2 regions of the Pseudomonas sp. FP2335 genome follow, and region 2 is predicted to be linked to the other one. Evidence: riboswitches for the same ligand, from Rfam matches in the RefSeq annotation. Region 2 holds a riboswitch; the other holds the start of a gene.
The links. Region 2 has a riboswitch for cobalamin ahead of cobO (cob(I)yrinic acid a,c-diamide adenosyltransferase). Riboswitches for the same ligand answer to the same signal wherever they lie in the genome.

Region 1 (7,443 bases), 1.8 Mb from region 2:
ATCGGCCGGCTGATGATGCGCCCGTCCAGCTCCGGCAAGGCAATATGCATCGCCAAGTCGCGCGGGCCCAGGCCTTGTTCACTGGCCTGCCAGCCCGGCTCGTTGTCTTGGGCGCAAATCGCCTGGATCACCGGGATATTGCGGCGAAACGGGCGCAAATGCGGCGCTTCCGGACTGGATTGGGCAAACCCGGTGGTGTTGAGGATCAGCCCCGCGCCGACCTCATCGAGCAGGTCCTCGACGACCGTCAGGCAGCCGGGCTCTTTCAAACTGGCCACCGCTATCGGCAACGGGTTCAGGCCCGCAGCCTGCAAGCGTTGGCAAAACACATCGATAAAACCGGTATTGGCCGCCTGCAAGTGAGAGCGGTAGAACAGCACCGCGGCCACCGGAAACTCGGCCTGCCAATCCGCCTGCCAGTCATTCAAGCGGGGGTTGGCTTTGTGCGGGTGATAAATCGCCGTGCGCGGCAGGGTTTGCGGCTCGGCCCAGGCATAGTCGCGCCCCAGGTAAGCGCTGGCCAGGCAGCGATAGAAATCCAGCGCATTGCCCAAGCCACCCTGGCGCAGGAAGTGCCACAGGCGATCACGTTCTTGTGCGCCAACGGTGCTCAAACCGCTGAGTTCCGGGTCGGGACGATCGTCGCCCGGCACCAGGATCAGTTGAACACCGCGTTCGGCCAGCTCCACCAGACGTTCGATACCGTAACGCCAATAGCCGATGCCACCATGCAGCGAGATCAGGATGACCTTGGCGTGGCGCAACACCTCGTCGACATACAGGTCGACCGAGGCGTGGTTCTGCACCTGCATGGGGTTGGCCAGGCGCAGGCTCGGGTAATCGTCGGGCAACTGCTGGGCCGCTTCGGCCAGCAGCGCCAGGCTGGAGTCGCCGCTGCACAGGATCACCAGTTCAGCGGGGGTTTGGCCAAGGTCGGCAATATTGTCGTCCGAGACGAAACCACCGGGCTGGGTCCTGAGCAGGTGCATGGGTTAAACGCTGAGCGCAGCGCGCAGTTGCGCTTCGAGACCCGCCGCATCGAGGTCCTGACCGATCAGTACCAGACGTGTGATGCGTGCTTCGTCGGCAGCCCAGGCGCGATCGAAGTGCTTATCGAAACGCGTGCCTACGCCCTGGATCAGCAGGCGCATCGGCTTGTTCGGGATCGCGGCGAAGCCTTTGACGCGCAGGATGCCGTGTTGCACCACCAGCTGGGTCAGGGCGTCGAGCAAAAGCGCCTCGTCGGCTTGCGGCAGGTCGATGGAAATCGAGTCGAAGGCGTCGTGGTCGTGGTCGTCTTCACCTTCGTGGTGATGATCGTGATGGCTGTGGCGAGCGTCGATATGCTCTTCGGCGCCGGCGCCCAGGCCAATCAGCACGTCCAGCGGCAGACGGCCGCTGCTGGCTTCGATGATCTTCACGGCCGGCGGCAGTTCTTCGGCGACTTCCAGGCGCACACGGGCCAGGTCTTCCGGGCTGATCAAGTCGGATTTGTTGAGGATCACCAAGTCGGCGCTGGCCAGTTGGTCGGCGAACAACTCGTGCAGCGGCGATTCGTGGTCCAGGTTCGGGTCGAGTTTGCGCTGGGCGTCGACTTGGTCCGGGAATGCGGCGAAGGTGCCGGCGGCCACGGCTGGGCTATCGACCACGGTGATCACCGCGTCAACCGTGCAGGCGCTACGGATTTCCGGCCATTGGAAGGCTTGTACCAGGGGTTTTGGCAGAGCCAGGCCGGAGGTTTCAATGAGGATATGGTCGAGGTCGCCGCGCCGGGCAACCAGCTCGCGCATCACCGGGAAGAACTCTTCCTGCACGGTGCAGCACAGGCAGCCGTTGGCCAGCTCGTAGACACGGCCGTTGGCTTCTTCTTCGGTGCAACCGATGGAGCACTGCTTGAGGATTTCACCGTCAATGCCCAACTCGCCGAATTCGTTGACGATCACGGCGATACGACGGCCCTGGGCGTTGTCGAGCATATGGCGCAGCAAGGTGGTTTTGCCCGAGCCAAGAAAGCCGGTAACGATGGTGACGGGGAGTTTGGCCAGTGTTTTCATCGGATGCCCTTGGGGGCGGGCATACGGGACGATAGGCCCTGCGACAGTGCGCAGCAGCGGATTTCGTCACCGGATCACCCCGCCCGGTTGAATTGAAAAATCGATTGCGAGGCAGGTCTCCTGGCTTGGGGCTTGCAGGTCTTGCGACCGGCGCTGGCTGCGCCTTCCCGCCTTGTCGGCAGTGGCGTGGCAGTCAACTGAACCCTTTACAGTTGCGGGGGCAGCCGCGGCTTGGACCGCGTTCCCTTCTTAGCTTCGGCCTGGGCCGAAGAACCTCGAGGGTGCAAGGCTACGCAGTGCTTGGGGGATGGTCAATGATGGGGTTGGGTTCGTGTACATATCCGTTATTTAGGTAACGGCGACTCCTTACGGCAGCTCACTTTAGGAAAGAGCCCAAAAGTAACCAAAGGGCTCTTGCCCCAACACTCGGCACCTCGCCCAGGCTCGGTGTGCCCTTAATCCGACATGGATTTGGGCGGCCTGACAGCCGGCCTGATCGAGAAAGCGGGCGGGTTCCCCTGTGGGAACTGGCTTGCCTGCGATGGCATCAACTGGGTGCGTCTGATGTACCGAGTCGCCTGCATCGCAGGCTAGCCAGATCCCACAGTCGAGGGTGAACACCATAAAAAATGCCGGTCGCCTCTAAGGCCGCCGCGCTCTGGCTTTTGATCTCACTTGCCCCGTTAAACACGCTGGCCGAACGCAGGCTTGAATCCGTGGGCAACCCGGCAGGACGCCGGGTTAGCCGTCCTGGGCCAGGGATGGCCCATGACGGCGGCCCACGGATTCAAGCCGGAGTGAGGGCACACCGAGCCTAGGCGAGGTGCCGAGTGTTGGGGCAAGAGCCCTTTGGTTACTTTGGGGCTTTTCCAAAGTGACCCGCTGTAAGAGCGGAACCATAAGCGGCCGTTACCGAAGAAACGGATATGTACACCACCACCACCACCACCACCAAAAACCACATCCCAATTGACTCCCCTCCCCCCCCCATGCTCTCCTACACATCTTGTTTCGGGTGCCCTGCAAAGGGTGAAACGGGAAACCGGTGACTCATGTACGCATGACAGTCCGGTGCTGCCCCCGCAACGGTAAGCGAGCGAAACGTCATATCCACTGTGCCCAAGGCATGGGAAGGCGACGTTTTCAGGCATTGAGCCCCTCGCAAGCCCGGAGACCGGCCCGAAAAAATCAGATAACAAACCCGCGGTGGGCGGGCGCTGTTCAGAACCCTGCGTGCCTGGCTCGCGGGGTTTTCATGCGCTCGTTTCACCCAGACACCTGAAAGGGACGCGCCATGTCGATCATCAGCAGCACCTCGCACTCCGCCAGCCGCACCTCTACCCTGAGCCAACGCCTGACCGCCGCCATCGGTGCGTCGATCCTCGGCGCGTGCCTGGTGTATTTCGCCGGTTTCTCGCATATCGAGGCGGTGCACAACGCTGCCCACGATACCCGCCACAGCGCCGCGTTCCCGTGCCATTGAGACCTGCCGACATGATCAAGCGTATTGCGCAAACCGCAGGGTTCACCGGACTTTTGGCCGCCCTGCTGCTGACCCTGCTGCAAAGTTTCTGGGTCGCCCCGCTGATTTTGCAGGCGGAAACCTTTGAAAAAGCCCCTGCCGAGGTGATGCACGAGCATACCGCCGGCACCGCTGCCCATACCCACGACGCCGAAGCCTGGGAGCCGGAAGACGGCTGGCAGCGCGTACTCTCTACCACAGGTGGCAACCTGGTAGTGGCGGTCGGTTTCGCACTGATGCTCGCCGGCCTGTACACCCTGCGCGCGCCAACCCGCACCGCCCAAGGGCTGCTATGGGGGCTGGCTGGTTACGCGACCTTCGTACTGGCACCGACCCTGGGGCTGCCGCCTGAGCTACCGGGCACGGCTGCCGCCGACCTCGCACTGCGCCAGACGTGGTGGATCGGTACCGCAGCGTCCACCGCCGCCGGTATCGCGCTGATCGTATTCGGTCGCAACTGGCTGCTCAAAGTACTGGGGGCGGCAATCCTGGTGGTTCCCCACGTGATTGGCGCACCGCAACCGGAAGTGCATTCGATGCTGGCACCAGAAGCGCTGGAAGCGCAGTTCAAGATCGCATCGCAGTTGACCAACGTGGCGTTCTGGCTGGCCCTGGGCCTGATCAGCGCCTGGCTGTTCCGCCGCAACCGTGACGATCAATACTCGGCATGACCCTGGTGGCCGGCCTGGGCTGCCAGCGGGGTTGTGATGTTCACACCCTGCTGAGCCTGTTCGACGCCGCCCTCGCCGAGGGTGGTATCGAGCGCCGGCACGTTACGGCCTTGGCGAGTATTGATCGCAAACGTGATGAACCCGGATTACTCGCCCTGGCCGCGCTGTTGAACCTGCCACTGCACTGCTTCAGCGCGGCCGGGCTAGGGGGTTATGCCGACCGCCTGAGCCACAGATCCGCTGTCGCTTTCGCCCATACCGGCTGTTACGGCATCGCCGAAAGCGCCGCCCTGGCACTGGCCGAGCACCTCACTGGCGCCCCTGCGCGCCTGCTGATCACCCGCAAAAAAACCTCCCAGGCCACCTTTGCGTTGGCTTGCGCCGACTAAAATCCCGATAATCGCCCTTCCCGATCATGAGCAATCTTCATGCTCGCCCGCTTTTCAACAGGAATTCCCCATGACCGTCTACTTCATCGGCGCAGGCCCCGGCGACCCGGAATTGATCACCGTAAAAGGCCAGCGGCTGATCCGCAGTTGCCCGGTGATCATCTACGCCGGCTCCCTGGTGCCAGCGGCGGTTTTGGAAGGTCACCAGGCAGGAATCGTCGTCAACAGCGCTGAGTTGCATCTGGAACAGATCATCGAACTGATCAAAACCGCCCACGCCAAAGGCCAGGATGTGGCACGCGTGCACTCCGGCGATCCGAGCCTGTATGGCGCGATTGGCGAGCAGATCCGCTGTTTGCGCGAGCTGGGCATCCCTTTCCAGATCATCCCTGGCGTCACCGCCGTGGCCGCCTGCGCGGCGCTACTGGAGACCGAGCTGACACTTCCGGACATCGCCCAGAGCGTCATCCTCACCCGTTATGCGGATAAGACCAGCATGCCCCCCGGCGAGGACTTCGACAGCCTGGCGCGGCACGGCACGACCATGGCGATTCACCTGGGGGTCAACCATCTGGAGAAAATCGTCGCTGAACTGCTGCCGCACTATGGCGCTGATTGCCCGATTGCGGTGGTGCACCGGGCGACGTGGCCGGATCAGGATTGGGCGGTCGGGACCTTGAGTGATATTGCCGAGAAGGTCGCAGCCAAGGGGTTTCGGCGTACCGCACTGATTGTGGTGGGCCGGGTGTTGGCCAGTGACAGTTTCAGCGAGTCGTCGCTGTACCGGGCAGGCCACGCACACCTTTACCGCCCTTGACGGAATACGGGCAAGCCCACTCCCACACCTAAACCAATTTGTTAGAAAAACAGCGTAAGGCGTTGAAAATAATGCATAAAAAAACGGCACTCACGGGGCGCCGTTTTTTCTTCGCAGTGAACACCTGACTCAGTAGTAGGCGTTTTCTTTCTGCGTGTGGTCGGTCACGTCACGTACACCTTTAAGCTCTGGAATACGCTCCAGCAGGGTGCGCTCGATACCTTCGCGCAGGGTCACGTCCGCCTGGCCGCAGCCCTGGCAACCACCACCGAACTTGAGCACCGCGATGCCGTCGTCCACGACATCGATCAGGCTGACCTGGCCGCCGTGGCTGGCCAGCCCCGGGTTGATCTCGGTCTGCAGGTAGTAGTTGATACGCTCGTTCACCGGGCTGTCAGCGTTGACATTTGGCACCTTGGCGTTGGGCGCTTTGATGGTCAATTGGCCGCCCATGCGATCGGTGGCGTAGTCGACTACGGCGTCGTCGAGGAAGGCTTCGCTGAAGGCGTCGATATACGCGGTAAAGCTTTTCAGCCCCAGCGCGGTGTCTTCAGGCTTCTCTTCACCTGGCTTGCAGTAGGCAATGCACGTCTCGGCGTACTGGGTGCCAGGCTGGGTGATAAAGACGCGGATACCGATACCTGGGGTGTTCTGCTTGGACAGCAGGTCAGCCAGGTAATCGTGGGCGGCGTCGGTAATGGTTATGGCAGTCATGGAAACTCCTCACAGGCTTGCCGGCAGTTTACGCCAAAATATTACGCAGGTACAAAGTCCTAGTATTTTTGTCGGGAAAGGATGGGCGGCTGATCAATGCCCAACCACTGCTTGAGCCTGCTGTACGCCGCTTTTTCCAGCCAGTGGTAGCTGCCAAATGAGGCGAACGCCGTCACCAGGATGCAAACGGGCAGCATCACGTAGAGATCAACGCCCGTGCGCTCGGCAAACCATCGCCCGGCGCACAGCACCATGGTGTGGAGCAAATACACCGAGTAGGAGCAATCTCCGAGCATCTTCAGGACACGCGAATGACGAAAAAAAGGCTCCAGCGTGACAAAGCAGATGACCAATATCGCGCTGGGCACCCCCCACTCCAGCGCGCGCGGAACGTCCGCGCCGTGATAAATCGCGGCCAAGGCCGCCACGATACCCAGCAACGGCAACCACGCCGGGGCTCGGCACAGGCCACGGTGATACAGCATGCCGATGACGATGCCCATCAGGAATTCGAGGACAATGTCGTTGCGGTAAAAACCGCCAAACAGGTCAAAGGCGGGGCTGATTACGCCACACACCAGGTACAGCAGTGTGGCGACTATCCACAACCGGTAGGCCCTGCGAAACCACAAGGTCAGGGCGAACAGCCCATAAAACAGCATCTCGAAGTTAAGGGTCCAGCCGACATCCACTAGCGGATAACGCCCAAAGCCGCCAGGGTGTTCAGCCGGAATAAACAGCAGCGACTGCAGCACATGGCTGGGCACCACATACGTTTCTGGAAACATCGAAGGCACCGTCATGACCAGTAACGCCATGAGCAGCGTATAGAACCAATACGCGGGAGCGATCCTGGCCACGCGCATGAGCATGAAACGCCCTGGTGTCAGTGCCTTGTCGGCTGTTGCGAGAAAAATCACCAGGCCACTGATGACAAAGAACACGTCCACGCCGATGGCACCTTTATCGGCGAACAAATAGGCCAGCGGGGTATCGACCTCAAAGTTGAAAAACACCTGGATGAAGTGATGCCCCACCACAACCCAAGCCGCCAAGGCGCGTAGTGCCTGCACTGAAACCAGCATCTTCGGGGTACCTTTTCCATTGCTGCATGGTAGATATCCGACTGCTTCAGCACCCGCCTAGAGGGATGAGCGGATCACTGACACCTTTATAGGTTTTCATAGCGATTCATGTCCAGCACGCCCTCTTCCACCGGCGTGGTTTCGCGGATGTACTGTGATAAATCGTGGAAGTACTGCCAGAACAATGGATG
Region 2 (7,443 bases):
GGCGGTACAGCACCACGCCCGGCACACCGGCAACGACAAACCAGAACAGCGCGGCGAATACCGCGTCGCTGCCGTTCTCCAGTACCGACTCGGTGGCGGCGCGGGCGACTTCGGTACGGTCCAGTTCGCTGGTCTGACGGCTGACAAGGTAACTCACACGTTTTCGCGCTTCGTCCAGGTCATCACTGCGCAGCGCCTGGGCGACCGGGATCACGTGCTCGCCAAGGCTGCGCATGCCGAGGGCGCAGTACAACGCCAGGATCTCCAAGATCCAGCCGATATACGGCGCCCACGACAAAGCCGTGGCCAGCAGGGTCAACGGCACCACGGCGATAAACCACGCGGTCACGCCATGGCTGCGCCAGCCCCGGCCACCGCTGTTGAAGCGTTGCTCGATGCGCCCGGCGAAATTGCCGAACGCCACCAGCGGATGCCAGCGCCTGGGTTCGCCCAGCAGCGCATCCAGCGCGACTGCGGCGACACACAGCAAGGCCACACTCATTGACTCACTCCCCAAGAATTTTCGTACAGCATGTCACTCAGCGGCCGCGGCTCGGTCCAGCCTTCGAGTTGCAACATCGGCGCCGGGTAGAACGCAGCGACCGGGCCCAGGCACAGCACGGCCAGGGGTTTGGCGCCGGGCGGCAGGCCCAGCAGGTCGGCCAGGGCCTGGGGCTCGAACAGCGAGACCCAGCCCATGCCCAGGCCTTCGACGCGGGCAGCCAGCCACAGGTTCTGGATGGCACAGGACAGCGAGGCCATGTCCATTTCCGGCAAGGTGCGACGACCGAAGATGTGGCGCTCGCGGTCGTCCATCAGCGCTGCTACCAATACCTCGGCGCAATCGTGGATGCCTTCGACCTTGAGCTTCATGAATTCGTCGGAGCGCTCGCCCAGGGCTTCGGCGGTGCGGATGCGTTCTTCTTCCACCAGTTGCTGGATTTGCCCACGTAGCTGGCGGTCGCTGATACGGATGAAGCGCCAGGGTTGCATCAGGCCGACGCTGGGGGCCTGGTGTGCGGCCTGGAGCAGGCGCTGCAGCAGTTCAGGCGCGACGGTGCCGCCGCTGAAGTGGCGCATGTCGCGGCGTTCGGCGATGGCGCGGTAGACGGCCTGGCGGTCGGCTTCTGGGAAGGCGTTGTCGGTCATTGCCTCTTCGCGGGCAAGCCCGCTCCCACATTGGATTGGGTTTCGACGCGATCCCCTGTGGGAGCGGGCTTGCCTGCGATAGCGCCCTCCCGGTCTGGCGCAAACAGTGCCGCCACCGCCGCCGGATTCGACGGAAAGTAAAAGTGCACGTAGGAAGCCGTCATCCGCCCCTGTCGGAAAACCGCCTCGGCACCACGCCCACCGTTGGGGCTCACGCCACGGGCAATCGGCGTGCAGTCGGTGCTGGTCAGGGAGTGGTGATAGGTGTGACCGCGCAATGTGCCTTCCGGCAGTTCGACATTTTGCAGGGCCAGGGCGGCCAGTTTCTTTTGCATCACGGCATCGCCCTGCAGCAGACCGAGCAACTCGGCACGCTGGCCGTCGACATCGGTGAGCGAGTCCAGCAGGTACAACATGCCGCCGCACTCGGCGAGCAGTGGTTTGCCAGCAGCGTGATGGGCACGGATCGCATCGAGCATCGCGGTATTTTCCGACAGCGCCTGGTGATGCAATTCCGGGTAACCACCCGGCAGATACAGGCTGTCGGCGTCAGGCAATTGGCGGTCATGGATCGGCGAGAAGAAGTGCAACTCGGCGCCCATCGCCCGCAACAGATCGAGGCTGGCGCCGTAGGTGAAGGCGAAGGCTTCGTCGCGAGCCACGGCAATGCGTACGCCGTTGAGCAACGGCTCGGCCTCAATGATCTGCGGCGCAGCGAACGTCACCGGCGGCGGCAATGCGACTTCGCAACTGCTGCCCAGGGCTTGGGCGGCGGCATCGAGGCGCAGGTCGAGGTCATTCAGTTCGCTGGCTTGTACCAGGCCTAGGTGGCGGCTGGGCAATTCGATCCCGGTCTCGCGGGACAGCGCCCCGTACCAACGCAGGCCTTCGGTCAGACTGCCTTCGAGCAATTGTGCGTGGCGCAGCGTGCCCACGCGGTTGGCCAGCACGCCGGCGAACGGCAGGTCCGGCTGATAACGCGCCAGGCCCAGCGCAAGGGCACCGAAGGTCTGGGCCATGGCGGTGCCGTCGATCACACCGAGCACCGGCACGCCAAAGTGGCGCGCCAGGTCAGCGCTGGACGGCGTGCCGTCGAACAGGCCCATCACGCCTTCAATGAGGATCAGGTCAGCCTCGCCGGCGGCTTCCCACAACAGGCGACGACTTTCCTGCTCTCCCACCATCCACATGTCCAATTGATACACCGGCGCACCACTGGCGCGCTCGTGGATCATCGGGTCGAGAAAGTCCGGCCCGCATTTGAACACGCGCACCTTGCGCCCCAGGTTGCGGTGCAAACGGGCGAGCGCGGCGGTGACGGTGGTTTTGCCCTGGCCGGACGCCGGTGCGGCGATCAAGACGGCCGGGCAATGACGGGGCTGATTCAAAGTTCGACGCCCTTCTGTGCCTTGATACCGGCCTGGAACGCGTGCTTGAGCATGCCCATTTCGGTGACGGTGTCGCCCATTTCGATCAGCTCGGGCTTGGCGCCACGGCCGGTGACCACCACGTGTTGCATCGGCGGACGGGCTTGCAGGTCGCTGAGTACTTGGTCCAGATCGAGGTAGCCGTGTTTGAGGGCGATGTTCAGTTCGTCAAGCACGACAAGGCCGATGGCGGGATCTTGCAGCAGCTCGCGGGACACCGCCCAGGCGGCTTCGGCGGCGGCGATGTCACGTTGGCGGTCCTGGGTTTCCCAGGTGAAGCCTTCGCCCATGACGTGAAAACGCACTTGCTCAGGGAAGCGGCGGAAGAACAGCTCTTCGCCCGTGCTGTTGCGCCCCTTGATGAACTGCACCACACCGCACTGCATGCCGTGGCCCATGGCCCGAGCCAGCATGCCGAACGCAGAGCTGCTCTTGCCTTTGCCGTTGCCGGTGAGCACCAGCAGCAAACCGCATTCGTTGGGCGAGTTGGCGATGCGCTCGTCGATCACGGCTTTTTTGCGCAGCATGCGCGCCAGGTGGCGTTCGTCGCGTTCAGGGGAATCGGTCATGGCAGCTCTCCGTTGGGGCTGGACAAAAAACGGCGGGCAGGAAAAAGACAAAACAGACAGCCAAGCATCGCCCACCGTGATGCTGTTGGATGTTTCAGGCCGGTCTCCGGGCTCATGAGTGGCGATCGCCGACGCTGCGCCTTCCCATATCGCGGGGCGATACAGTGGCAGAAAGCAGGGTCTTGACTCATTTACCGTTGCGGGGGCAGCGCCGGGATCGCGGCAGCACTGTGTACAAGTGCGCTCACTCACCGGCTTCCCTGTTTCACTCGGTCGACCCGTGGGTCACAGAGCACCTGGAACAAGTCGCGAAGGGTAGAGGGTTGGGGGTGGAGCGTCAATTAAAGCCGGCTTCGCACTTGAACCATCGGACCGCTGCATGCCTCTACCCTTGCAGGTACCCAGGAGAAAAACATGCACAAGACCCGACTTGCCCTACTGATCATGTTCGCAGGCGCCCTCGCCGCCTGCGGTGAAAGTTCGACCTTGCAAGTGTCTGACGGAACCGGGCCTTCCCCCAAGCTACCGGAGCCGAACAAGACCCTGATCCCCACGGTAAACATCGCGCCAGCCATCGGCTGGCCTGCGGGTGCGAAGCCAACTCCCGCCGCGGGCACCCAGGTGGCGGCGTTTGCCGAGGGCCTGGACCACCCGCGCTGGCTGTATGTGCTGCCCAATGGCGACGTACTGGTGGCAGAAACCAATGCGCCGCCCAAACCCGATGACTCAAAGGGCATTCGTGGCTGGGTAATGGAAAAGGTCATGGGCCGAGCCGGTGCAGGTGTGCCTAGCCCGAATCGCATCACGTTGCTGCGCGATGCCGACCACGATGGCATCGCCGAGACCCGGACAGTATTTCTTGAAAACCTCAATTCGCCCTTCGGCATGACCCTGGTGGGCAATGATCTGTATGTGGCGGACTCGGACAAGCTGCTGCGCTTCCCCTACCAACCGGGAGCAACCGCGATCAAGGCAGCCGGTACCAAGGTGGTCGACCTACCCGGCGGCAGCATCAACCACCACTGGACCAAGAACGTGGTGGCGAGCAAAGACGGCCGCAAGCTGTACGTAAGCGTAGGCTCCAACAGCAACGTTGGTGAAAACGGCCTGCAGGCAGAAGAAGGCCGGGCGGCGATCTGGGAAGTAGACCGCGCCAGCGGCCAGCACCGCATTTTCGCCTCGGGCCTGCGCAACCCTAACGGCATGGCCTGGGAACCACAAAGCGGCAAGCTGTGGACGGCGGTGAACGAGCGCGATGAAATCGGTAGCGACCTGGTGCCGGACTACATCACCTCGGTTCAGGATGGCGCCTTCTATGGCTGGCCGTTCAGCTACTACGGGCAGCATGTGGATGCGCGAGTCAATCCGCAAAACCTCGACCTGGTGGCCAAGGCGATTGCACCAGACTACGCCGTAGGCCCGCATACCGCCTCGCTGGGACTGACGTTTGCAGAGAACAGCAAATTGCCCGCCCCCTTCACGAATGGCGCATTCATCGGCCAGCATGGTTCGTGGAATCGCAAGCCCCACAGTGGCTACAAGGTGATCTTCGTACCGTTCGAGGCTGGCCAGCCCAAGGGACAGCCGGTGGATGTGCTGACCGGGTTCCTCGACAAAGACGAGAAAGCCATGGGCCGGCCGGTGGGCGTGGTGATTGATCAGCAGGGGGATTTGCTGGTGGCAGATGATGTGGGAAATAAGGTGTGGCGGGTGTCGGCGGCTAAGTAGACAGGCTTCAGACCACAAAACCCATGTGGGAGCGGGCTTGCTCGCGAAGGCGGTGTGTCAGTCACAGATGTGTGGTCTGATCCGGCGCCTTCGCGAGCAAGCCCGCTCCCACATTCAGATCTCTGTCAGCTCAGGGATTACGTGCCAGATTCCCTGGCAACACGCGCTTGGCGCTCAGGTAAGCATTCTGCCAATACGCCTTGGACAAGGTGTCCAGCTTCACCGTGCCGCCGGTTTGCGGCGCGTGCACGAAGCGGCCCTCGCCCACATAGATGCCGGCATGGCTGACCTGTGAGCCGCCGCCGGTGGCAAAGAACAGCAGATCACCGGTTTGCAGGTTCTCTTCACTCACATCCTGGGCGCGCATCACGATCAGTTCGCGGGTGGTGCGTGGCAGGGAGATGCCGGCCGCATCGCGGTAGACAAAACCGATCAGGCCGCTGCAATCAAAGCCTGAGTCCGGCGTGTTGCCGCCCCAGCGATAAGGCGTACCGACCAGGCCGAGCGCGCGAAAGAGTACGTCTTCGGCGACAGGCGAGAAATTCTGGGTGGAATAGTTGAACACCGGCTTGGGCTTCACCGCTACGGGAGCGGGCGGTGGACGGCTGGCGCAGGCGCTGAGGAGCGCGGCGCAAACAATAAGAATCAGGCGGGCCGAGGTCGACATGTGCAGAACAATCCTGGTCTGGATGCGGCTTTCGCTGCCGAACGCTGAAAACCAGAACGCGCAAGCAGAGCTCGCGCGTACGGTTTACAACAATATCCAGGGATTCTAGCGCTTACACGTCAAACTTCAAGTATCACTTTAAGTTTACTTGCTAGCGGTAACCGTCGTCGGGGCCATGGCGAGTGCACGCTTGGCTTCGATGAAGGTTTTGCTCCAGTAGCTATCGCCCAGGTTGTCGACTCGGACACCGCCACTGCGACGGCTGCTTGAGTGGATAAACTGGTTATCGCCCAGGTAGATACCGGCATGGCTTACGCGACCACGGCCAGCAGTACTAAAGAAAAGCAGATCACCGGGCTTGAGGTTGTTGCGTGCGACCAACGGTGCATTCACGTTGATCATTTCGCGAGTGGAGCGTGGCAGGTTCATGCCAGCTTCTTCACGAAACAGGTAGCCGATGAAGCCGCTGCAGTCGAAACCGGCTTCAGAGGTACCACCGAAACGGTAACGGGTACCGATCAGGGACATGCCGCGTTCGAGAATGCTGTCGGCCAGGACTGGAAGCTGGTAAGGCTTGTTGCCGGAGAAGGCGCCCAGTTCCTTTTCAGTCGCCAGCTCTTCTTCATAAACAGAAGCAGACTGTGCAGCGACGAATTTTGCCTGATTTTGAACCTGAGGTTTTTGCTGCTCGGCCACCTGTTGAGGGTGGGAGGCGCAACCAAACAACAGGGTAACGAGTGCGAGAGGCACGAGGGGTGCGAAGCGATTTAGCATGGGCACGACCGTGGCTGATGTGTAAAGAAGCCGAGACTATGCCCGCTATCAGATCGATTTGCAAATTCAATCGTGATCTATGTGACTTCTTGTTTGGACGATGACATCTAAGCCCTTAACACCCTATGCGACCGATTTGCGTGGTTAACCCGGCCCAAACGCAGGTTTTCTGGCGCCTGGATTTTGCCGAAAGCCCCGAAAACAAAGGGCTGGCTACCAGCCGAGGGTTTCCTTGAGGAAAGGAATCGTCAGCTTGCGCTGGGCTTGCAGAGAGGCCTGATCGAGCTGTTCGAGCAAATCGAACAACGCGCTCATGCTGCGGGTACCGCGGGTCAGAATGAAGTGCCCGACCTCATCGGTGAGGTGCAGGCCGCGACGGGAGGCCCGCAATTGCAGGGCACGCAATTTGTCCTCGTCAGACAGGGGACGCATCTGGAAGATCAGCGCCAGGGTCAGGCGAGATTTGAGATCCGCCAGCTTGACCGGCAGCTCCCGCGGCGAGGTGGATGCAGCGATCAGCAAGCGCCGGCCGCTGTCACGCAAACGGTTGAACAGATGAAACAACGCCTCTTCCCACTCCGCCTTGCCGGCGATGGCCTGTAGATCGTCCAGGCAGACCAGCTCATATTGCTCAAGGTGGTCGAAGATACCGATACCGCGATCCATCAACTCGGCCAACGGCAAATAAACCGCCGGCTCGCCCATCTGTTCAAAACGCAAACACGCGGCCTGCAACAGGTGAGTACGCCCTACGCCGTGCTTGCCCCACAGATAGATCAGGCTTTCGGTCCACCCGGCGTCGGCTTCGCAGAGCCGCTCGACATAGCCGAGTGCAGCGGCATTGGCGCCTGGGTAGTAGTTGATAAAGGTGGCGTCGTCACGCAGACGCACACCCAAGGGCAGCTGAATCGGTTTCATGCTGACTGAACGGCTCCAAACGAACCGCTAGTGGCCTCTGTGTAAAGTTTGCAAAGTTTATACCCGTGACGCCGGGCGCACAATGCAGCAGACCACAAGCAAAATCAAAGGTTTGCGTTAACTTACCGGTTTTGCGCGGATTGTTTGACGCCCCACCCCCAGAAACAACAAACCCGACCAAGGCCGGGTTTGTGACGCAACGTTTACAGAT

Region 1: linked by a shared signal. The riboswitch ahead of cobW (cobalamin biosynthesis protein CobW) and the one ahead of cobO (cob(I)yrinic acid a,c-diamide adenosyltransferase) in region 2 are both predicted to bind cobalamin.

The regions. Positions count from the first base shown of each region.
Region 1 covers NZ_CP117437.1:2,551,579-2,559,021, reverse strand. Annotated here, with positions in the region: gene cobN (cobaltochelatase subunit CobN) at 1-989, opposite strand, end outside; gene cobW (cobalamin biosynthesis protein CobW) at 993-2,054, opposite strand; cobalamin riboswitch at 2,147-2,347, opposite strand; cobalamin riboswitch at 3,051-3,252, shown strand; gene PSH81_RS11410 (CbtB domain-containing protein) at 3,349-3,537, shown strand; gene PSH81_RS11405 (CbtA family protein) at 3,549-4,247, shown strand; gene PSH81_RS11400 (cobalamin biosynthesis protein) at 4,244-4,636, shown strand; gene cobM (precorrin-4 C(11)-methyltransferase) at 4,707-5,453, shown strand; gene nfuA (Fe-S biogenesis protein NfuA) at 5,583-6,167, opposite strand; gene PSH81_RS11385 (acyltransferase) at 6,227-7,252, opposite strand; gene PSH81_RS11380 (fatty acid cis/trans isomerase) at 7,339-7,443, opposite strand, start outside.
Region 2 covers NZ_CP117437.1:4,333,195-4,340,637, forward strand. Annotated here, with positions in the region: gene cbiB (adenosylcobinamide-phosphate synthase CbiB) at 1-502, opposite strand, end outside; gene bluB (5,6-dimethylbenzimidazole synthase) at 499-1,149, opposite strand; gene PSH81_RS19425 (cobyrinate a,c-diamide synthase) at 1,146-2,537, opposite strand; gene cobO (cob(I)yrinic acid a,c-diamide adenosyltransferase) at 2,534-3,145, opposite strand; cobalamin riboswitch at 3,225-3,460, opposite strand; gene PSH81_RS19435 (sorbosone dehydrogenase family protein) at 3,560-4,873, shown strand; gene PSH81_RS19440 (C40 family peptidase) at 5,004-5,540, opposite strand; gene PSH81_RS19445 (C40 family peptidase) at 5,685-6,314, opposite strand; gene hda (DnaA regulatory inactivator Hda) at 6,528-7,232, opposite strand; gene PSH81_RS19455 (AI-2E family transporter) at 7,436-7,443, opposite strand, start outside.